Regions from separate parts of the Paenibacillus sp. Y568 genome, predicted to be linked through region 3. Evidence: predicted binding sites of a transcription regulator. Region 3 holds the regulator's gene; each other region holds the start of a gene.

Region 1 (7,999 bases), on a different contig from region 3:
CTTTCCTGATGGAAGTCAGAGTCAGACCTGATTCTTACCCTTGGAAAGATTTATTTAACATATTCTCTACCTTGAATGGTATGGATTATTTATCCATAATTGAAATAAGAAACAAGTTCATAGTTTAGGGAGGAACATATTTATGGCGAAAACAAAACGTGGACATGCGCTATGGAACTTACCATCTCGTGGTCGCGGTACATGCCCAGTCTGTAAGAGCACACGAATTAAGCTACTCTATCCAAGAACCACAAGTGATGGGACGGGTGTAAAGGTATGTAAACGCTGCGACAAGGCGCCGCAAGCAAAAGTGGATGCTATTATTCATTCGTAGTAAATAGACTGTCCGAGTATATCATTCTACAATAAACCACTTAATCAGCAGAATATTCTGTTGGTTAAGTGGTTTTTTACATTTACTATTATCGTTAATCAATACAAATTACGCGCGTCTGACGATAACTTCTAACTGAAATTCGGCAGCCCCATTCCTCGAGCCCTGGGAAGAAGCCGTAATGGCCTTGCATCGAAGGGTGAAATTACAAGAGCTACGCGGGCTCTTTGTATTTTCTGTTCTCCAGTGGCGATAGGATTTCCTCATAACGAATCCCATCACTCCATCTTCTTACATAGCGCACCTTTTACCAACCGACCTTTTCCAGATTCATCAACTCTTATATTATCAGACTTTCAGAATGGTCTCAGCCTGTGTTAATTTAGACATTTCTACACTAGCCTTCCATAGAGAACTACAATTATCATTGTTATACGAAAGATTGGAAGATTTAATTTGTTTCTTGCCTTCGCAATATTTTGCTGTAGTCTGGTCAAGTTGACTATCGGTTACCAAATTGGCTAATGCATTTCCTGACTTGCGTACGGTATTCACATTCGGATAAAACAAAGTTAAAACAGGCAAAACATAGTTCCAAACCAACTTCATAATAGGAGTATAACTTTGAGCGAGGCCCGTTCCTGGCATCATTCCCGGATCGAAAGCATTGACGGTGATTTTTTTATCCGTGTCGTGTTTTATTCTGCGGGATAGCTCGTAGGTGAAATATAAGTTACATAGCTTGGAAGTTGTGTAGCGTCGTCGGCCAATAAGAGTGATTACTTCGTTTGCATTAGTTGGGTTAGGAAAGGCCAATGTTTGAGGATTTAAGAATATAGGTTCTGGCATACCTGTTTTTTTCAATGGATCATGGGTTCCGCTGCTGACAATCACGATTCGGCCTTCAGGTATCATTTGTTCAAGTAATAAATTAGCCAGGAGAAAATGTCCAAGGTGATTTACGCCAAAGGTGCTTTCAAACCCGTCCTTCGTGTAATGTGTATCATCAATAAATTGTACACCTGCATTGTATACAAGTGCATATAAGGGCGGGAGATCCATTTTGGACAAATTTCCAATGAAATTTCTAACGGATTCCAAAGATGAAAGATCCAATTCCATGGAGGTTATGTTGTTGTTTTGGGTTTCTTGTATAAGGGAATTTACAGCTTGTTTGGCTTTAGCCGCATTGCGGCAAGGTAGAACAACATAATAGTTGTTGTCAGATTTAGCAATCTGTTTAGCACATTCATAGCCTAATCCCGTATTTCCGCCTGTTATAATAACCGTTTGATGTTGTTCTGAACTCAATTCATACACTCTCCTTAGGATCTTGGTTATGGTTAGTAAAAGGATGTTTAGTTTGTTGACACTGTCAACATGAATTGAGTATAACCTCATTACGTTGACTTTGTCAACATAGTGGGGTAGAATTTTTATGTAAGGAAAATGAATCTATTTCACAAGAGGGATATATGAAAAATAATAACGATACCAAACAAAAGCTGATTCAGGTCACAAGGGAAATCATTGACCAGCAAGGAATCGATGCCATCAATATGCGTGATCTCGGCCAAAAAATAAACTTGTCCCGAAGTGCATTGTACAGACATTTCAAAAATAAGGATGACTTGCTGGCGGCCATTGTAGCCGAAAATTTCGAATTACTGAATAGTAGTATTCGCCAATTAAGCGACAACACGAACGAACCACGATCGTTTTTGAATGCAATTTTGCTTACTTATTATGATTTTGGCATTAACAATCCAGAGCATTATCAATTGATGTTCCGTAAGCAATGGGATAAAGAAATGTATCCGGAAATTGCTCAATCCGCTTTTGTTATATTTACGGTAGTAGAGAAGTGTCTGGAAAAGGCAGGGAATATCCGAAAATCCTCAAATCAGTCCACTGCAATCATGTACGCGTTTATTCATGGTCTGGTGGAACTGAATATATCAGAGCACTCTGAATCTGAGAAAGGATTGGATAGTTCCACCCAGCTGATCGATTCTTTTCTAGATCTGATATTTATGAATGAATGATAAAGGCCGCAAGCATATTTCACATATGCTTGCGGCCTTTTGATTGTGTCAGCTGCTTAGTTATCGGATTAGATGGGTGGAAGATGGAGGTGAAAGTGTAGATTAGTTTTTCAACATATGAAAATTTCACAATAGATTACAGAATTTATCTATCTAGTCACAACAATATTAGCAACATAACCGCTGTGTCTATATTAATAAAGATCAAATCATATCTGTATTTCGTATACGTATGTTGGGGAACTTCTTTTTTTGACGTTATTTGGTTTGCAAACGGAATGTGACATTGTGACGAGAAACACAATTGGGTTGAGAGGGCTATGGTATTTTTGGTACATGAAAAAAGAAAGGGATGGGGAGAATGCTCGTTCGGCAAGATCGAGATTATAATCAGTCACCGTTCATTGTGATCTGGGAAGTAACGCGGGCGTGTGCCCTGAAATGTTTACACTGCCGAGCAGAAGCTCAATATAGAGCAGACCCGCACCAGCTTTCTTTGACGGAAGGCAAACGCCTGATCGACGATATAGCAAATTTGGATAGTCCGCTGTTGGTTTTTACTGGTGGGGATCCGCTCATGAGACCGGATCTGTTTGAATTGATCCAATATGCAACGGAAGAGAAAAAGCTTACAGTATCCATGACACCTAGCGCCACGCCACGGGTAACGGAAGTTGCGATCCGCAAGGCGAAAGAAGCGGGCTTGTCCCGGTGGGCTTTTAGTTTAGACGGCTCAACGGCGGAAATTCACGATCATTTCCGGGGAACAAAAGGTTCCTACGAAATGACGATGAGAGGGATCGAATATCTAAAGGATTTGCAGCTGCCAATCCAAATCAATACGACTGTTTCCAAGTACAATATCGACGATTTGGCAAATATCGCGGAAAAGGCGAGGGAAATGAACGCGGTGCTGTGGAGCGTTTTCTTTCTGGTGCCTACAGGCCGAGGGATGGAGAAAGATATGATTTCGCCTGCAGAGCATGAGCAGGTGATGAAATGGATGGCGGAGTTGCAAGGCCAGATGCCGTACGGCGTAAAAGCAACGGAAGCTCCACACTACCGAAGAGTCTTTCTCCAGCAGAAGAAAGCTATGATGGGAGCAAGTAGAAACGCGGGAATGCCTATAGCGGGAGCGGGAGAAAAACCCCTGAAACGGGAGGATCTGCTGGGACGGGCGCCCAAAGGGGTTAATGATGGAGACGGCTTTGTGTTTATCAGTCACATTGGCGAAGTTTATCCTAGCGGCTTTTTGCCTATTGTCTGCGGTAATGTACGGGAGCAATCCTTGGTGGATATTTACCGTAATTCGCTGGTTATGCGGGAATTGCGCAACAAATCTCTGCTTAAGGGCAAATGTGGCGTGTGCGATTTCAAAGAACTTTGCGGAGGTTCACGGTCGCGAGCTTATGCCCTTACGGGGGACTATCTGGAAAGTGATTCGTATTGCGAATACATCCCGCAGGCGATGGCTAGTGATTTGACAGGTGCCGAGTCCCAATAGAAGCATGAATAACCGAAAAACAAGCTGTCGAATGACATTCCGGAGTGATTCTGGGCCATGTTCATTACGCAGCTTGTTCCTGTTATTCGATATTTCGAGCTTTCTCATTCGGCGGCATAGGGTCTGGGAGAGCATCCTCAATTGTATGAATCATGACGAGGTTCGCATCTTCTTCCATGTTTAATGATATTTAACGTACAAGAAAACGGGGGTTGTTCGTTTTGGAAAAACGAATTGTGATAGCCGGCGGCGGTATTAGTGGTTTGAGCGCTGCGTATTATGTGAATAAATGGTGTCAATCAATGGATATTCATGCCAACATTATTTTGGTGGAAAAAAGCAATGCCTTGGGCGGAAAAATTCGCACATCACGTAAAGATGGCTATGTCATTGAACAGGGACCGGATTCATTCTTAGGTAGGAAACTTCCGATTATTCGGCTTATCCATGAACTGGGGATGGAAAGCGAATTAGTGGGAACCGACCCGGCGGCAAAAAGTAATTACATTCTGCATGACGGGAAACTGGCGAAAATGCCAAAGGGACTCTCTTACGGCATTCCGACTGAAGTCGGGCCGTTTATCAAAACCGGACTGATTTCCATGAAAGGGAAGATCAGGGCGGCAGGGGATCTGTTCCTTCCCCGCAAGCGGGAAGCCGGAGACGAAGCGTTGGGTTCTTTTATTAGCAGAAGATTGGGCAGCGAGGTGCTGGACCGGTTGGTGGAGCCTCTTCTGGCCGGAATATACGCAGGAGATACCGAGTCTTTAAGCTTGCTGTCAACGTTTCCGCAGTTTTCCGAAATGGAGCAAAAGTACCGCAGCCTGATACTCGGGATGCTCGCCCAGAAAAAGGTACCCCGGAAAACGCATGCTGCTCCACTCCCCTTTGAACTTCCGCCCATCGTACAAAAAAGTTTCTTCCTTTCTTTTCGCAACGGGCTTTCTTCCTTAGTAGAACGTTTGGAGCAGGAGCTGGTAGCATCCAGTGTGCAAATTCAGAAAGGGTGTGGGGTACGAAAAATTTTGCGAGAAGCGGATGAATACCGCATCACGCTAGAGGACGGCCAATCCTTAGTGGCAGACGGCGTTATTCTTGCGTTGCCTGCTTATGAAAGTTACAAACTACTTGGGGGATTGCCCGAGGCCGACGGGCTGGAGAAGACCCCCTATGTGACGGTAGCCAATGTCGTATTCGGATATCAGAAAGATGCGCTTGATATAGATTTGAAAGGCTCTGGTTTCGTTGTTCCGCGAAGCGAAGGTCGTTTCATTACCGCATCCACCTGGGTATCCTCCAAATGGCCCCATACCGCACCGCAGGACAAGGTGCTTCTAAGGGGATATATTGGACGTTTAGGTGCTGAAGCTCCGGTGGATTGGAGCGATAGCCAATTGGCGGACGGCGTTCAACAGGAGTTGAAAGCCATCATGGGCATTGAAGCCCAACCTGAATTTGCACTTACGACTCGATGGAATAGTGCCATGCCGCAATATACGGTTGGGCATTTGGAACGGGTCCACAATCTGCGGGTGGCGCTAGAAAAGCAGTATCCGCAACTTTTGGTTTGTGGATCGGGGTATGACGGCGTTGGCATTCCCGATTGTATCGGCCAGGGGGAAAAAGTTGCTCGGCAATTGGCGACAAGCTTTCACCATTAAGGGTAAAAGGAACTGAAACACACCAAACCTTGTATTCCTCCTTTGAAGGATCATGAACACGAATTCAGGTGAAATGTAATTCTCAACTATATTTAAACATCACAAGACTCGTTAAACTTTTTGTTGATTCAAATTAGTAGGAGATTCAGAGTGTTGATATTTGAATGAACAAGTTAATTGAGTCAACTACTATAATCCAATTGAATATTTGTTGCTATTCCTTGGACACAACAAAAAAAGGGCCGGATTCCTCAATCTAGAGGAATTCCGGCCTTTTGATTGTGTCAGTTACTTAGTAGAGGAGGGGCATTGAATCGATTATTTCGAAATTACTTGTATATTTAATTGCTTCGTGATAATAATCAACGCCAATTTTAGTGGTTCAAAATAATAGTTATTCTGACATGAGTGTTATAATAGAGGATTACATAACATGAGGGCTTTCTAAACAAACATGATAGGATGAGATGAAGATAGAGTTGCGAAATAATATTTCAACATATGAAAAATTCACAATAGAAAATAAAATGAATCTAGCCACACACAAAATTAGCATCATAATGCTGTACTTATACAGAAAAAGGATCAAAACATAAACCATATTCAAGAGAAATACAACATAAAAAAGAGTAGACCTACCCAAAAGCAAAGGGCGTCTACTCTGATGTTTTGCTAACGTATATCTCAAATGATTCTGAGAGAAATCGAGTATTTAAGGATTACTTCGGCGGGTGATGCAATGATATTTTTGAAAGTACACTTAGGTTTTAGAGAGGTGGTATAACCTGTTCCTATGCTAGCTCTTCAACAATAGAGTTAATCGCAAAAAGGGAATGAATGTTGCCGTCAGGATCTGCAAAGAATCCCGTGGTTTGCCCCCAATCCATTGACTTCGGCTCTGTAATCGATGTGGCTCCCTTTGAGATAATTTCCTGGTATATTCTATAGACATCATCTGGCGTTTCACATTGAAAATTAAGTTCAAAGGCTTGACCGTTACTTTGTTCAATAAAGGAATAATGACTGTTCGTATTATCTGCCATTAATGGCTTGGAGCAAATCGCAAAACGAACCCCGTTATTTTCAAATTCAACATAATGTCCTTCATCAGTAATGATATTAAAACCCAGAACGTCACGATAAAAACTAGCCAACCGCGAGACATCATTCGACAATATGGTAATACCCTCTAATTGAACTCTCATCTTTACAACTCTCCTTTACTATCGTTAGAATCGACGCCTTAAAAGTATTACTTATAACATCACGATCTTCCAAACCTCATCCGCTAAAGTGGTTGAATTGAAACCTGTTAGCAGCACCGCTTAATTTCGAGAATACCACGAATGGATGCCACTTTATAGTACCTTTCCAGGCTACAAATAAATAATGAATGGGGGATATATGAATAGGTGAGTATTTGTGCAAAAAAAGAGATTCAACATTCGAGATTTGACAGATGAATTTTAAATCTCTAAAAAAGAACCGTACTAAGTGATTTGCTCGTCTCGCCCGTGATAACCTGCCATAGCCATTAAACCTGCTTGCACTTGTGATCGAAGTTGTATCTACGATATTCATTCATAACACTGTGCAAGAGGAAATCATATGTGCGACCCGGGCGTTCACGACGCCAGCCATTAAACCTACTTGCGATTGTGATCGAAGTTGTAGTGATCGTCAAATTAGGAATTACACCGTTTGGTTTGGATTTGGGTTAGGATTCGGTTCCAGGACTGGGCCTGATTCCGGATCCGGATCCGGATTTGGTGTTGGGTTTGGACTTGGTGTTGGGTTTGGACTTGGTGTTGGATTTGGATTTGGTGTTGGATTTGGACTTGGTGTTGGATTTGGTGTTGGACTTGGTGTCGGATTTGGTGTTGGATTTGGTGTTGGATTTGGTGTTGGATTTGGTGTTGGTGTTGGTGTTGGTGTTGGATTTGGTGTTGGTGTTGGTGTTGGGTTTGGTGTTGGGTTTGGTGTCGTTGATTGTCCGTTAACAGCCTTCACTTTAGAATAGTCATTGCCATTCACGAAAAACGATGTAGGGGTTACTCCCGATGGAACGATCAGATTAGTGATAGAAGTGGAGGCTCCCAGAACAAGCTGAGAATTGACTCCAGTTGTCTGAAGTGTTCCGAGCAACCCCTGTACATTCAGGTTAACAACCCCTGCATTATCGTTTACGATCGTTCGCCCTATGTTCACCAAGCCGGAAAAGGCTGTGTTGTTTAGGTTAATTAGCGAAGGGGCAAGGGTATCTTTATTATCGATGATCAGCGTACCGATTGGCGTTTGACTTGAATATTCCACGGCAACGCCACGTTGAATGGTGAGTGTATCAAGCGTAGTGGACGTATCGGCGCTGAGTTCGGTATTCACCGCCGCCGTAACTGTGCCAGTTATGTTTTCAACAGTAAGTTGCAAAGGGCTCGAATCTGTAGCTGAATTGCCA
Region 2 (7,999 bases), on a different contig from region 3:
CCAAGGATATCTCCTGTACGGAACCGAGATGAAATAAATAACGCTTGAGGTTCTAGAATACGATACATCTGAACACGCATCTTCGATAGAATCCGCAGAATCGTATCATGCCCGACAAGACGTTCGACGTAATGAACAACAGATCTACTGGTTCCAAACGTTCTTACGATAACAATCTGCACATACACCATCAGGATATTCTCTGGCCGAAGAGCAGACTTAGAGATCAGATAACCTGATGAGAACATAAGACTACTTGCCGTAAATACCGTCAGGGCACCAAGCGCAACAATCACTACGAAGCGCCAAAAGTATGAAGTGATATAAGGCCGCAGCCATTGTTCCCGTCTCATAGCACACCCTCCAGTTGTGATCTAATTAATTCATAATACACACCTTTGCAGGCGAGTAACTCCTCATGGGTACCAATCTCTGCAATCTTCCCTTGATCCATGACAATGATCTGATCCATATCTGGCATCCAGTGTAGTCGGTGTGTCGCTAGAAACACTAACTTCCCTTCAAATAGAGAGCGCATCGTCTCCTTTAACTCATACTCCGTCTCAATATCCAAATGCGCTGTTGGTTCATCTAATAGTATAACGGGGCGATCACTAAGGAATGCTCTTGCAAGAGCCACTCTTTGCGCTTGTCCACCACTGAGTGTACGACCTCCACCACCAATGATCTCGTCATATCCATTAGGTAAACTATTCACAAGATCGGATAATCCAGCACTCTTAACTGCTTGCTCAACTTCTTCCTGGCTTGCGCTCGGCGTGTAGAACTTTACATTGTCAGCAAGACTGCTACTGAAGAGATACGGACTCTGAGGAATATATGTCATCTGATTCTGCCATGCTTCATCTGTTAAAGCAGGCAGCCGTTGCCCATTCAGCGAGATATCACCTGAAGAAGGTCGTAAGAAGCCACTTAGAACATCAATCAAGGTGGATTTACCTGCTCCACTTTCACCAATAATCCCAATCTTACGTTTACCTTGAATATGCACGGTCACATCTTCTAAAGAATGTGGGCCTTCTTCTTCATGACGCACATTTACATGAGATAACGTTAGTTCACTATTCGAATTCCAAGAATATGAGAATCCTTCAGGTAAAGTGACATCCACCTTGGGGATTGGCATGTCTATGATAGCTTGGATCGATTCTCCTGCCTCTTTCCCATTCAAGGTTGCGTGATAATCGGCACCCACCATACGAACAGGTAAGAAGTACTCAGGAGCTAGTATAAGGATCGTCAATGCCGTAACAAGCATCATATCACCATTCACTAGACGAAGCCCCAGACCCACCGCTACAGTTGCTACAGACAACATCGTAAAGAAATCTAGAGCGAATGAAGACAGGAAAGCAACCCGTAAAGTACGCATCGTTGCCTTTCTATACTTATCACTAACTTTTCCAATCGTCTGACTATGCGACTTGCTTCGTCCTAAATACTTCAATGTCTCAAGTCCACGTAAGGAGTCTACGAAGTGATTCGCTAAATTGCGGTAAGATACCATTTGGCTATCTATTTTCTTCCCAGAATACATACCAATTAGGATCATAAAGGCAATGAGAATTGGCATCGTAACTAACAAAATAATCGCGGATTGAACATCCTGTGTACATACATAAATGAAAAGAACAGCAGGTATAATGACAGTTGCCACCATACGCGGAATGATTAATTCTAAATACACCTTGAATTTCGATACACCGTCTAGAACGATTGTTACTAGTTTCCCTGTTCCTTCCGTCTTCGCGAACCGAGGTCCAAGTTGGAACAATTTATCCATCAACTGTTTACGCAATAACGCACCGGTATGCTCAGCATAGCGGTACGTTATTTTTTGTTGAAGGAAATTCGTAAGATGTCTAACCAGGAAAGCGGCTAGAAATTGAAATATATTTTCTTTCTGTTCTTGCAAAGCCCCTCCTGCGAAGAGGGCGGAGACAACTTCCGATAACGATCTAGCCATCCATAGAATGGATACACTTTGCACTAAGGTCAGCAGTGCCACCGCCGCAAGGACGGGTTTAATTCCTTTGAATCCTAAAAGATCGCGGCCCATTAGTATTCCAAATGATCTTTCGCGTTCACGCGTTTATGGAATACGAAGTAACTCCATACTTGGTATCCTAGTACAAAAGGAAGCAACGTAAGTGCGACGATGGACATGACCTTTAATGAATAGTGACCTGATGCAGCATTCGTGATCGTCAAGCTAAAGGCATCACTAACGGAGCTAATCATGACTCTTGGGAACAACCCGATAAAGATTGAAGCGACGGACACAGCAATAACTGCTCCTGTCATCCCGAAAGCCCAAGCATCTTTTTTTCGTGAAATGAAATACGCAGCTAGGAAGTACACAATGACTCCTACAACAGCAACTATGCTTAGAATCGTACCCCGAACTTCGAATACATCTGTGTTAAAGTACGTCATCACAGCAAAACCAACCAACAGAATAGCCAGAGGAATCAGAAGTTTCTTAGCCATTGTACGCGCTCTGTCCTGTAAATCCCCCAATACTCTTAGGGTAGTAAACATCAGACCATGTACTAAGCACAGAACAACTACCGTAATACCTCCAAGTAAGGTGTACACATTCACTACATCAAAGAATCCTGCATTCATATTCATATCTTCACCAATTGGAACCCCTTGGATCAGACAAGCAAATACAACACCGAACAGAAGTGGTGGAAGTAAGCTGCCTAAGAAAATAACGACATCCCACGTTTTCTTCCATACCTGAGACGCTACTTTACCTCTGAATTCAAAAGCAACACCACGTCCAATCAGAGCCAATAGAACAAACACCAGTGGAATATAGAACCCACTAAATAATGTGGCATACCAATGCGGGAAAGCAGCGAACATGGCACCACCAGCTGTAATTAGCCACACTTCATTTGCATCCCAGAAGGGACCAATCGAATTTATTAACACACGGCGCTCTGTATCGTTCTTGGCTAGAATCGATGTAGACATACCTACTCCGAAGTCAAAGCCTTCTAAGAAGAAAAACCCTACAAATAGTACAGCAATCAATAAGAACCACAACTCATTAAGAGACATGATTACCCTCCTTATCAAATGGGTCGTGAGACTCTTCATCATGGGAATCCAAATCATTTGGCCCCTTCTTGATCACACGAACAAATAAGTAAACTAATACAAATGCTAACACAGTATAAGCAAGTGAGAAGGTAATTAACGAGAATAACATGGAACCCGCTGATACGTTAGGCGAGATACTATCTTCTGTCTTCATTAAACCAAAGACGGTCCATGGTTGGCGCCCAATCTCAGTCATAATCCAACCTGCCCAGTTCGCGATAAATGGCAATGAGATCGCCCAGATCATCATACGCATAAACCATTTGTTACTCTGTTCCAATTTCTTACGGGCAACGAGATACACACCATACATACTAAGAAGAATAAGCGCTGATCCAGCTGCTACCATGATGCGGAAACTCCAGAACGTCGTACGTACAGGAGGAATATAATCACCAGGACCATATTTCTGTTCATACTCTGCTTGCAACTGATTCATCCCAACGACTTCACCAGAGAACTGGCTATAAGACAAGAAACTGAGTAGGTACGGAATCTTAAAGGTGAACCCGTTCTCTTTTTTCTCAGGATCTATGCTCGCTATAACAGTCCATGGCGCTGGATCGGGACTTGTATCCCATAGTCCTTCTGAGGCTGCCATCTTCATCGGTTGAGTATCAACTAGATATTGTGCTTGACTATGTCCAACGAGTGCGACACCAATCGAAGATACAAGCCCTATAATGATAGCAATAATGAAGGATTTCTTGAAAAACTGAACGTCTTTGCCCTTCAAGAGTTTAAATGCGCTGACCCCAGTAACCAAGAATGCACCCGTCATAAATGCAGCTAATATGGTATGCGGGAACTCAAGAAGCACCTGTCCATTGGTGATCAAAGCTAAGAAATCATTCATCTCGGCTCGACCATTATTTATCTCAAACCCTACAGGTCTTTGCATAAAAGAATTCGCAACTAGAATCCAGAAAGCAGATAATACTGTACCAAAAGCTACTAACCAGATACACATAGCATGGAGCTTCTTAGATAGACGATCCCATCCGAAAATCCATAATCCAAGGAATGTAGACTCCAAGAAAAATGCAAGTAAAGCTTCAACAGCTAGCGGAGCTCCGAATACGTCCCCTACAAATCTCGAATAATCTGACCAGTTCATACCGAACTGGAATTCTTGTAAAATCCCTGTTACAACACCAACGGCAAAGTTAATGAGGAATAGCTTACCCCAGAATTTAGCCATCTTTTTGTATTCTTCTTTACCCTTGATAACATACATTGTTTCCATAATTGCAATCAGCAATGCTAAACCAATAGATAATGGAACAAAAATAAAGTGAAACAAAGTTGTTGACGCAAATTGGATGCGTGAGAGCATAACCGGATCCATCAATTCAATCCCTCTTCCTTGTTTAAGTTTCCAATTCCTTATTCTTTCAGAACAAGGATAATAAATATCTTATATTTCACATTCTGTCAGAGACTCGGCTAAACAATGTGTGATATTTATCACACTTTTCGCTAAAATCACCCAACATTGTGAAGTTTGTCACACAATATTTAAAATTAGAACGAATTTTTATTGAAAAAAATCCAATTTATTTAAATTTATCTATCACAAAACCAATAACGCTGCTGTGATCTAAAACATAGATTTAAAGTTACATACTAACGAATAATACTAAAGTATTTCAATCAACCGGATATGGACCTATATAAAGACAATGATTCTAGTGTAATCAACGTCGATACCCTCTTATCTACCAGCGTTCATCGTATAGCTGAAGGTGATCTAACTCAGAAGCCTTTAGAGTTCAAAAGTAAAGACAAGTAGGCAAGTTAGCAACAGATATTAATATCATGATGGTTAATCTACAGAATCTCCGAAAGTGCTGATATGCATAAAGGAACAGCCCATCGAATAATCGATGGGCTGTTCCTTTATGCAGACATTATTCTAAGAATCTCGTTCCACAAAGTACTTGTTCGTCATATACCAAGCATCACCTTTATCGGTAGGAACCTTCCCTTTTTTCTTATCCATAAATACGATTTCTTTGCACTTTGAACAGAACCATTTGGTTGTGTAGTATTGCGAGAAAGTCGTATAGGTTGTACCACATTTGCAGTCAACCTTAAAGAATACAAGGTTTTCTTCATAAGCCTGAGAAAGTTGGTCTGTTTTCTCTTGCTCTATTCCGGCTGAAATAGGTTTAATGATATCCACATAGCTTGAGAAACGATTCTGTACCTTGAAATCAGCCACTAATTCTGGATTCAATCCAAAGAACTCTTTTCCGATTGTAGTAATAAACTTCAAGTTCGATTTATAGCTCTCTAACCATTCTTGAATTTGCTTATTAGATAAAGGTACTGTTCCCTTAATACCGCTATTCAAGGTATATGTCATGATGGATAAATTCTCGTTGTCTTCATAATACATTAATTCGTAAACCTCCTTAATGATATCTTTATTAATGTACTACTTCTTCAAGAGATAATCAAAAGGATGAATCAGGGAACGCTTCCTATCCTAGGTAAGCATTCACCAACGACTTATGAAGCCATATTACCCCATGAGGTCCGAAAGGCCTGTCTCCAACTAACAATATTCACAATAATAAGAATGACCATATACATGTATACCCCATAACTGACAAAAGTACTTAGGAAGTGAATGCCTGCGAATGCAGCCATGATAGCCATGAGAACAAATAATAGCATCCCTTCGCCTTTTCCAGAGACTAGATAGGGTTCTGAGAAAGGTATTGCCTTTCTTAACATACAAAATGAAATAACGGTATATACACATACGCTTAATAGAAACACGATAATATCAGGAATAATCCTCCATCCAAATACAATGGTAAAGACAATGCTTACTAATAGGAAAATGGGTAGAAATAATCTAACTAGTAGCGCTTTAAGACTACCTTTTAGAATAGGTGTTACATCTTGAACCGGCATAACCTTGTAGATCCATGCCCCTTTGTAACTATCGGAGAATTTCAACATCATAATCACAGATGGAACAAATAAGGCTGCAGCATAGATGAGTAAATAACTTTTACTTGACGATACCTCGCCCCATTCTTGAGTCTGTAAAAAGTTAAATAAAAATATAAATGGAAATACAAGTGAAAAACCTAAAGATGGATACACCTTCAGCTTGAAATTTCGGTCATTATGTATCATATCTGAGGTAAAACGGAAGAATACCCTTTCTTCCTGAGTGGAACATAGGAATCTCGATATTCCTGTTCCTTTAGTACGAAATTCCTCCTTTCTCGTCACACTATTATTTGATAGTTTCAGTAAATTCCTCTCAAATAAGGGCATGCACTTGACATAGATAAATATAGATACTAAAGGTACTAGTACAGCCATAAGAGAGAAAATAATAAAGACATTCGTCTTATTCCCATGAATAAAAAATTCAAATGGAGCAGCGAACCATACCGGAACAATAAAATACTGCCACCACTTTCCATCAAATACATAATTGAAGTCTACAATACTAAATAATCTTGATACGAATTGGTACCCGACCGTCATAATCAACGTTAAGCCAATCTGCACATAATTAATCATATCCTTTAGCTTCTCTCCATCAAAAAACTGAAGGACAACGAGGTATAACAGGGCTGTTAAGACCACAATAAAGATATCTATAAGCACGAGCTCAAAGAGAAAGAGCAATAAGAAAACAATGCCGTGACGGATCGTTCCTCCAATAAGCGGAGCAATAGAAAGTGATGCCGTTATAAAGAAAAGGTAAATACTGATGTGTATGATTTTGGCAGCTTGAATTGTTCTTGCATCTACAGGTTTTGAATCCAGAATCGTCTTATCTCGAATGTCTAGGAGAACCGATGAGAAGTCGGAAATTAAAGAGGTCAACACCATAAAGATCACAATTCCAAATACCGTACTCATTGTAAATATGAAGTTATCACTCATCATAACGACAGGTGCTAAGGCTAATGTACCTAACAACAGATATATCCACATTGATCGCAGAAACTTATTCTGGTCTTCATTCTCCGGCTTCTGGTGAGACGAATTCCCAATAACTGTAGGCACTCTTCTGCCATCCAACGTTAATTTGATCTGGATAATCCTTCTCATGATCACATAGTTAATTCCTAACTTCTCAAATAGAATCTGAAAACGATCCAATATCCTTAAGGCTCTGAACTCATTCATAATTTACACCTCATGCACAATAGAGACGATTCGTTCTGCTATCATTTTATGGTCATGAGATCCGGTGAGTTGGTTGAATACTTGCTCTAGAGACCCTTCCTTAGATTGTTGCTGAAGTTCGTGAAAGGTACCATCTGCTACGATCTTTCCATCATCTAATAAAATAATTCGATTGCTAATCTTCTCTACCACATCCATGATGTGAGAGGAATAGAAAATCGTCTTTCCTTGTGCAGCTAAACAAGCTAGTAATTCTTTCACAACCATGACGCTATTGGCATCTAGCCCGCTGAGTGGTTCATCTAAGAATAGAATCTCAGGATTATGTATAAGACTTGAGATTAACAACACTTTCTGCTTCATTCCCTTTGAGAAGGAGGAAATGCGCGATTGATACATGTGTTTTAATTCAAAAGTATTCATCAACTGTTGTGCTTTGTGGTCTGCCTTCTTATAGTCGATTCCGTAAAGTTGCCCAATAAACGTTAAATATTCTTGTGCTGTAAGGCTATCGTAGATATCCGCTACCTCCGGTACATACCCAATCTTTCGCTTGTATTCAACGTTTCCATCCGAGATATCCCTACCTAGAATCTTCACCTCACCCTTGTATCCTTCGATGAGACCAAGTAGAATCTTCACCGTAGTGCTCTTTCCCGCTCCATTGGGTCCAATATATCCGATGATCTGTCCCTTAAAT
Region 3 (7,999 bases):
GTTAAGACCTCTGTGGTTCGTGAGAAGCTCGTGAATTTAATTGGTGCTTCACCGATGGCTGTTATTGATTATGTTGAGGTGCTAACCTTTCCAGAATTAAATCGTGTGAACGAAGATATTCTGCTGACTGATATCACAGGGCAAATTATCATGGCTGTGGCTGTGAAGTTTGGAAAGACGCGACTTATAGACAATATGTTATTCACTCCAAAGGAGGTATTATCTCTTGTATAGACATATCATGAAGTCCAAGATCCACCGTGCAACGGTCACGGAAGCTAATTTAAATTATGTAGGTAGTATTACCATAGATGAAGATTTAATGGAGTCAGCAGATTTATTTGAGAATGAGAAAGTACAGATTGTAAATAATAACAACGGAGCTCGTCTAGAAACGTATGTGATTCCTGGTCCACGTGGAACTGGCGTTATTTGTCTTAACGGCGCAGCAGCTCGATTAGTTCAACCTGGAGATTCAGTTATTATTATTTCATATGCGATGATTTCTCAAGAGGAACTTGCTTCTCACAAACCTACGGTAGTATTTGTAGATGAGAAGAATCAACCGATTGAGTTAATGGATAAAGAAGTACATGCAACGATTCGCTAATAATTAGGTAAGAGTTCTCAACATATTATGTAATGTATGGGATGGCGCATGAAAAGGACCACTTCAACAAAAAATGAAAGCAGGAAGACGCACTGATTTCATTATGGTTAAGGGTGGGATGCAGGCCATGTTTCAACATGTATTCGCTGAAATGAACCACATGTTAGGGGAAATTGTCAAGCATTACCCAACCGCGCAAGAGTCCCAAAAGCAGCTATTGATTCAAAGATGGAATATGCTTAAGGCCATGAGCGATGGGATAATTGAGGAGTGGTTAGCCTTTGAAGACAAAATGAGTACGTTCCGAGAACATACGGTGCTTCCACCTGTATTTCCTTTAGGGGACACCCCTGAGATGGGAATGGATTCTTTTGTTAGAGGACAGGGTTATTATAAGTTACTGATGTATCGTCAATCTATACAGCAATTTTCTCAGATCGTCTACGATTATCCAGACAGTTTACTTGCTCGGATGTATATTGCGATGGCTCACCTTCATTTGGAGGAAACGACAGAAGCTTTAGAACATTTCCAATGGATTCTTCCACTGGCGGAGCATAAGAAGTTGAAAGCTATGATCTACAATGCATTAGGCTGTATTCAAGCTAAACTTGCGGATACGGGGAAAGCCCAGGAATATTTCACATTAGCCTTACAAAATGATCCGAGCTTACCTGATCCACTTATTAATCTGCAAGTTTGCAATCAAAATCGCGGTCAACTCCAGTATGGAAGTCAGCTCATTTCATTAATTTAGTATTGACTCAAATTAAGGCGATGCCCGTACTTGCGAAAGCGACGGAGTATCGCCTTTTCTTCCGTCCTTTAAAAATGATGGCTTAGCTGGGTCTACTTGATGAATAAATTCTGATCTTCTGTTATGCTGTTAGAGAGACTGGATTGAAGGGAATATTTAAACATGAAATTTGCCGTACTGGACTTTGAAACAACAGGCAACCAGTCCGCCGATGAAATTATTCAAGTTGGACTTGCCATAATCGAAGAAGATCAATCGATATCCCGTGTTTACGGGTCTTATGTTAATCCAGGGATTCCAATCCCGCCATTTATTTCTAATTTAACAGGTATAACCAATAGTGATGTTGAGAACGCTCCTTCTTTAGAAGAGATGATGATGGAGTTAGTTCCCATGCTTGATGATGTGGTATTAGTCGGGCATAATGTTTCGTTTGATTTTAATTTTTTGCAAAATGCACTTGATCGATGTGGTTATTTACCATACAACGGTCGTATACTGGACACGATAGATTTCCTGAAAATCTGTTTCCCATCGTTAACCACTTACCAATTAGGTCTGGTATCTACACAATTTGGTATTCAGCACGATCGACCCCATCAGGCCGACAGTGATGCATTAGCAACAGCGCATGTATTATTGAAATGTCTGGATGAATTGATTAGTTTACCATTGATTACACTTCAAAGGTTGAGTGAGTTATTTGGTGATGAGGATAGTGATTTAGCTTGGTATTTCGATGGTCTATGTCGTGAGAAGGAAAGTGAACCCGCACAGGACCTTGAGAGTCATACCTTTTACCGACAATTGGCTCTAGCCGTAGAAGATTGGATCGATATCTCAACACCGCGTAATGATGCAGATGATAATCCTCTGAAATCCATGGATTTCCCGCAATTCCTTGAGAATATTGAAGAACGGCTTCGAGAAATTATGCCACAATATGAGCCGCGTGAATCACAGAGCATGATGTTTGGTGAAGTGATGAATGCACTTGCGAATGATAAGCATCTTCTAATTGAAGCAGGGACGGGCACTGGGAAATCGTTAGGATACTTAATTCCTGCCATTTATCAGAGTGTGAAAAATGAGCAGAAAGTCATGGTAAGTACACACACCATTAACCTTCAGGAACAATTGAGGGAACGAGATATTCCATTACTGACTCAGGTCGTTCCTTTTCCATTTAAAGCGGCTATTTTCAAAGGGAGACAGCATTATTTGTGTTTGAGAAAATTTGAACATAAAATAAACAAGAGAGACTTCGCTAATCCTAAAGAAGATGTAATCTTAGCCGCACAGATGATTGTATGGTTAGCACAGACGGAGAACGGTGATGATGAAGAACTGAATCTTGGAGGGCGTGGCGGAGATTTCTGGGAAACCGTCTCTAGTGACTCTGATTCATGTCTTGGCCGTGCCTGCCCTTGGTTCCGTAAATGTTATTATCATCGTGCTAAGCATGAAGCGGGAATTGCTGATGTGGTTATTACGAACCACTCTAAGTTATTTACGGATGTTAAAGCTGGACATCAATTATTACCTGCTTATGAGCACTTAGTTATTGATGAAGCACATCATTTAGAAGACGTGGCAGGTAAGCATTTAGGTCTTCATATGAAATATTTCACCGTCGTCCATACACTTACAAGACTGTATAAAGATAATCGTAATGGACAATTTCCAGCGTTAATTCAACAACTTCGTTCTTCACATGATGAAAAGGCTTCGGATTGGATAACTTCCATCGATATATTGAGTGGCGAATTAATTGAAGTGAAGGAGCACTGGGACCGACTGAATGATATGTTGTTTGCTCTTCTTCCCGAGCGAAGTGATGCAGCTCCTGGTGAGACTGGACAATTCGTGCTTCGATTGCAACCTACAAAGAAACCAAAGGATTGGGAACTCTTGTCTGCAATTGAGAATCAAATATACGTAACGCTTGGAGAGGTCATTCGTAAATCGGAGAGAATGTTGAACGACATTAAAGAACTAGACGATTTCAACTCAGATAGTCTGATAACGGACATAAGCGGTCTGATTAAGGATTTATCGAGTGAACGCGAAGATCTTCACATGTTCATGGCGCTTAACGATTTAGGCAATGTTTACTGGATGGAGGCTAATGGACATTTCCGTAGCAAATCTCTACAATTGTATGCCGTGCCTGTCGATGTAAGCAAGCAGTTGAAGGAAGTGTTCTTCGATAAAAAGAAGAGTATTATTCTAACTTCAGCAACGTTATCTATCGAGAAATCCTTTCAGTATATGATTGAAAATCTAGGCTTACAAGAAGCATCAGATCAAGGTCGACTTGTAACAGTTCAGCTACCTTCGCCTTTTCGATATCGTGATCAGGCATTGCTCGTGATTCCACGTGACTTTCCAAGTGTTAAGGGAAGTGTAGGAGATGCTCTTTTTGTAGAGACGCTGGTGAAGTCGTTAGCTGACACAGCTATAGCTACGCATGGACGTATGTTAGTGTTATTCACATCCTATCGCATGCTTCGTCAAGTTTATGAACCATTACGTAATGAACTGTCTTCAAGTGATATAACGATACTCGGCCAAGGTGTTGATACTGGAAGTCGAAGCAAGTTGATTCGTCGTTTTCAAGACAGTAGTGCATCGGTACTGTTAGGAACAAGTAGCTTCTGGGAAGGTGTCGATATTCCCGGTGAAGCACTGACTTGTTTGGCCATTGTTCGACTACCATTTCAGCCACCGAACCATCCTTTGGTTGAAGCAAAGAGTGAACTTCTTAAGCAACAAAAGAAAAATCCATTCATGAAACTGTCGGTTCCGCAAGCGGTCATTCGGTTCAAACAAGGATTTGGTCGGTTAGTGCGTACTGCGAATGATAGGGGGATTGTAATCGTATATGATACGCGAGTAATCGAATCATATTACGGCAAACATTTCCTGTATTCATTACCTGGTCCTAAGATGGAGCATATGCCGACCAATCAAATGGTTCCACGGATTTCGGAGTGGTTAAGTGAAAGGGATCCTTCTTGAAGAAGGATCCTAAAGAGTTAATAATTAGGGGGAGCAAGAATGAAATCTGAAAAAATTTCAGAAGCTGTTGTACGCAGATTACCTGTATATCTGCGTTATCTTTCAGATCTTCAGAGACGTGAAGTAGCCACTGTCTCTTCACAGGAGTTAGGTCAAAAACTCGATTTGAATCCTGCACAAATTCGTAAAGATCTCGCTTATTTTGGAGACTTCGGACGTAAAGGTATAGGATATGACGTGGCCTATTTGATTGAGAAGATTGGTCATATCCTGAATCTCGATCAACAAATCAATGTGGTTCTAATAGGTGCAGGTAATCTTGGTCATGCTTTATCCAATTACAATGCTTATCTAAAGGAAAATTTAAAGATTATCGCTGTTTTTGATTCGTATGCTCCCAAGGTAGGTTCCGTTATTAATACGTTAAAGGTCCAACCTATGGAGGATCTAGTGGATACCATTAAGCAACAAAATATAAGAATAGGTATTATTACGGTTCCAGAAACAGAAGCACAGCATGTTGCAGATAAGTTAATAGAAGCTGGGATTAAGGCGATTTTGAATTTTGCACCTGTTGTGTTGAAAGCTCCAGCGGATGTTCGTATTCATGCAGCTGATTTCACAACGGATATGCTTAGTCTTGCTTATTATTTGGATAATGGAAAGGAAGAATCACATGACAGTGAACAATCAAACACAGAAATGGATCATTAAGAATGGTACGTTTGCTGTTCTGAATAATGAACAATCCGTTGTAAAGGGCTATATGCTTATTGAAGATGACCTTATAACGTATATTGGCGAGGACAAACCAGCTGATTCTGATCATATCCCCGTCGTTGATGGTACGCATCTTCTATTTTTACCTGGACTTGTGAATACACATGGACATGCGGCGATGTCATTACTAAGAGGTTATGGTGATGATTTAGCTCTCCAAGTGTGGTTGCAGGAAAAAATGTGGCCAATGGAGGAGAAGTTTACCTCAAAAGATGTTTATTGGGGATCATCGCTCTCTGTATTGGAAATGTTAAAAGGTGGAACAACTACTTTTCTAGACATGTATGATCATATGGATCAAGTCGCTAAAGTAGTGCAAGAATCGGGTATTCGTGCGGTACTAACAAGAGGTGTTATTGGGTTCTGTTCAGAAGAAATGCAACAACATAAACTTCAAGAAGCGATTGCCTTTGCAAAAGATTGGAACGGTCAAGCAGAAGGACGTATTACTACGATGATGTCCCCGCACGCGCCTTACACATGTCCTCCATCCTTTTTTGAGAAGTTTGTACAGGCAGCGCATGATCTAGATCTTCCGATGCATACACACATGTCTGAGACGCTGAGTGAAGTGGCACAGAATGTGACTGATTATGGTCTTAGACCTGTTCAACATTTAGAGAAACTCGGCATGTTCACACGTCCATCTCTTGTCGCTCATGGTGTACATTTGACAGATGAAGAAATTGACATATTAGCTGCCCATCAAGTGGGCGTGTCACATAACCCAGGAAGCAACTTGAAGCTAGCAAGTGGTATTGCACGGGTCACAGATCTATTGAAGGCAGGCGTAACTGTATCCTTAGGAACAGATGGTCCAGCGAGCAATAACAATTTAGATATGTTTGAAGAAATGCGTCTAGCAGCGCTTATTCACAAAGGTATTTCAGGAGATCCAACAGCAATTCCTGCTGCTGAAGCACTTCGAATGGGTACTAGTTATGGAGCCAAATCTCTATTTCTAGAAAACATAGGTAGATTGGCACCAGGTATGAAAGCAGACTTTATCGCATTAAATACCGATCAGGCTCATTTCCTACCACATACAGACTTCATCTCACATTCCATTTACTCTGCAAGTAGTAAAGATGTAGAGCATGTGTGGGTTAACGGCAAACAAGTTGTAAAGAATGGGGCTTGTCTTACTATGGATGAAGAGCGGATTCATCGTGAAGCTCAGTCATCTTTTGAAGGCTTATTAAACCGCTAAGATGATAGGCTATTCCTGATGAAAGGAAGTTCAGGTTGAAGAAGAACAAGAAGAGATGGATTTTACTAGGAATTGCAATCTGTGTGGTTGTATTGTTTGGACTCTATCGTTATTACATATATGTTATGAAGGACCAATGGAGCCAGGAAGACATCGCTATTACAGCAGCAAAGAAACAAACCGAATTAGTGAAAGTCACAAAAACGGACAAATCGGTGTGGGATAATGTAGTCTGGGTCATCGAAGGTAAAAATAAGGATGATCAAGCTCTTATCGTGTGGGTTCCATTCACAGATGAGTACAACGTAGACGAAACATCTGGGTCTGTGCATAGCGAATTTATAAAGGATGGATTATCTGAAAGACAGATTACTGCTATTATTCAGAGTGATCTTCCAAACATTGATGAGATTCGTTTACAGCTCGGGTTGTTTCATGGGACCCCTGTGTGGCAACTCTTTTACAAAGAGAAAGATCATTACTACTATCGATTCTATAGATTCAGTGATGGAACACAATTAGGAGAACAATATACATTACCCAATCGATAAAAATGACGATTCACCAAATAAAAGCTGACGAAATTATTCTATAAAGAATGATTCTTTCGTCAGTTTTTTTTGAATATTCACATAGAATTTTAAATATATCCATAATTTTTCGACGAAATAGTATATTCAATGTGATATACTAATTTGTGTACTAGCGGTATACGTAATTGTATATCAATTCAATTAAATCATAAGTAATTTAGACATCTATGGATATTGAAGGAGGCTGTTATATGAAGTTAAGAGTAATGCCAATTGCATTGACAGTTGTTATCGCAAGTTCGCTTTTGTTTGGCGGATGGTTTGTTCATAAACAAGTTACTCTTCAGAGTCCTCTACAAAAAATAGTGACAGATTATGACGGAGTGAATAATGCTCAATTAGATATTACCCGCGATGAGGTCGTAGTGAAACTAGATATTAAACCAGGAACTCGGTTACCAGGATTAGTTCATGAATTAATGACTGAAGGCAAATCTATCGTTGGTAAACGGTCACTTCAATTGGATGTTGTTGATCACTCGACGGAAACCATCGATGATTTCTGGGATCAGGCTATGTTCCCAGTGGCAGAGGCGATGGAGAATAAACGTTATACAGAGATTGTAGATAAATTGAAGGAAATGGAAAAAAGTTCGCCCGTGAAAGTGACAACTGAAATGGATGATACGAATGTATATATTAATTTAACTGAGGGAGAAGCAAGTAAATTCATCATTTTACCTCGTGATCCAGCAGTTCTGGGGGTGTGGAGTAATGCCTAAATTGTTGAAAGAAATAGTGATAGGTTTCGTACCCGTACTTCTTGTTTTTCTTGTATTTATCGGAGTGAATATTATTCCAATACTACTCGCAGTAGGAATTGTGGCAGGAGTTCTATTGTTGTCTAATGTTAAGGGTGGACTTGCTGTAGGTGCTGCAGGTGATCGTAAGCGTAAGAAAAAAGGACCAGATAAGCTCACTTTTAATGAAATTGGAGGTCAGGAACATCCCAAAGAGGAATTGATGGAAGCCCTCAACTTTCTTATTAGACATGAAGAAATTCAGAAATTTGGGATTCGTCCTCTGAA

Evidence for each region. Region 3 encodes Rex, which represses fermentation and respiration genes when NADH is low (regulators of the CRP and FNR family bind a similar motif). Its sites were predicted from a motif close to TTGTGAAATATTTCACAA; they were not measured.
Region 1: AC1D7X_RS17390 (TIGR04053 family radical SAM/SPASM domain-containing protein) is a predicted target of Rex. The motif match lies at 2,666-2,683, and genes of this name have one in related genera.
Region 2: AC1D7X_RS21420 (cytochrome ubiquinol oxidase subunit I) is a predicted target of Rex. The motif match lies at 4,631-4,648, and genes of this name have one in related genera.

The regions. Positions count from the first base shown of each region.
Region 1 is NZ_JCAIUM010000012.1:84,246-92,244, reverse strand. It holds gene AC1D7X_RS17405 (hypothetical protein) at 143-334, shown strand; gene AC1D7X_RS17400 (SDR family NAD(P)-dependent oxidoreductase) at 683-1,645, opposite strand; gene AC1D7X_RS17395 (TetR/AcrR family transcriptional regulator) at 1,810-2,379, shown strand; gene AC1D7X_RS17390 (TIGR04053 family radical SAM/SPASM domain-containing protein) at 2,741-3,883, shown strand; gene hemG (protoporphyrinogen oxidase) at 4,105-5,544, shown strand; gene AC1D7X_RS17380 (VOC family protein) at 6,336-6,749, opposite strand; gene AC1D7X_RS17375 (S-layer homology domain-containing protein) at 7,237-7,999, opposite strand, start outside.
Region 2 is NZ_JCAIUM010000019.1:17,323-25,321, forward strand. It holds gene cydC (thiol reductant ABC exporter subunit CydC) at 1-353, opposite strand, end outside; gene cydD (thiol reductant ABC exporter subunit CydD) at 350-2,080, opposite strand; gene cydB (cytochrome d ubiquinol oxidase subunit II) at 2,080-3,096, opposite strand; gene AC1D7X_RS21420 (cytochrome ubiquinol oxidase subunit I) at 3,083-4,483, opposite strand; gene AC1D7X_RS21425 (hypothetical protein) at 5,051-5,536, opposite strand; gene AC1D7X_RS21430 (hypothetical protein) at 5,650-7,299, opposite strand; gene AC1D7X_RS21435 (ABC transporter ATP-binding protein) at 7,303-7,999, opposite strand, start outside.
Region 3 is NZ_JCAIUM010000001.1:88,229-96,227, reverse strand. It holds gene panC (pantoate--beta-alanine ligase) at 1-234, shown strand, start outside; gene panD (aspartate 1-decarboxylase) at 227-610, shown strand; gene AC1D7X_RS00400 (tetratricopeptide repeat protein) at 738-1,367, shown strand; gene dinG (ATP-dependent DNA helicase DinG) at 1,530-4,388, shown strand; gene AC1D7X_RS00390 (redox-sensing transcriptional repressor Rex) at 4,428-5,102, shown strand; gene AC1D7X_RS00385 (amidohydrolase) at 5,065-6,378, shown strand; gene AC1D7X_RS00380 (cell wall elongation regulator TseB-like domain-containing protein) at 6,414-6,929, shown strand; gene AC1D7X_RS00375 (hypothetical protein) at 7,163-7,693, shown strand; gene AC1D7X_RS00370 (AAA family ATPase) at 7,686-7,999, shown strand, end outside.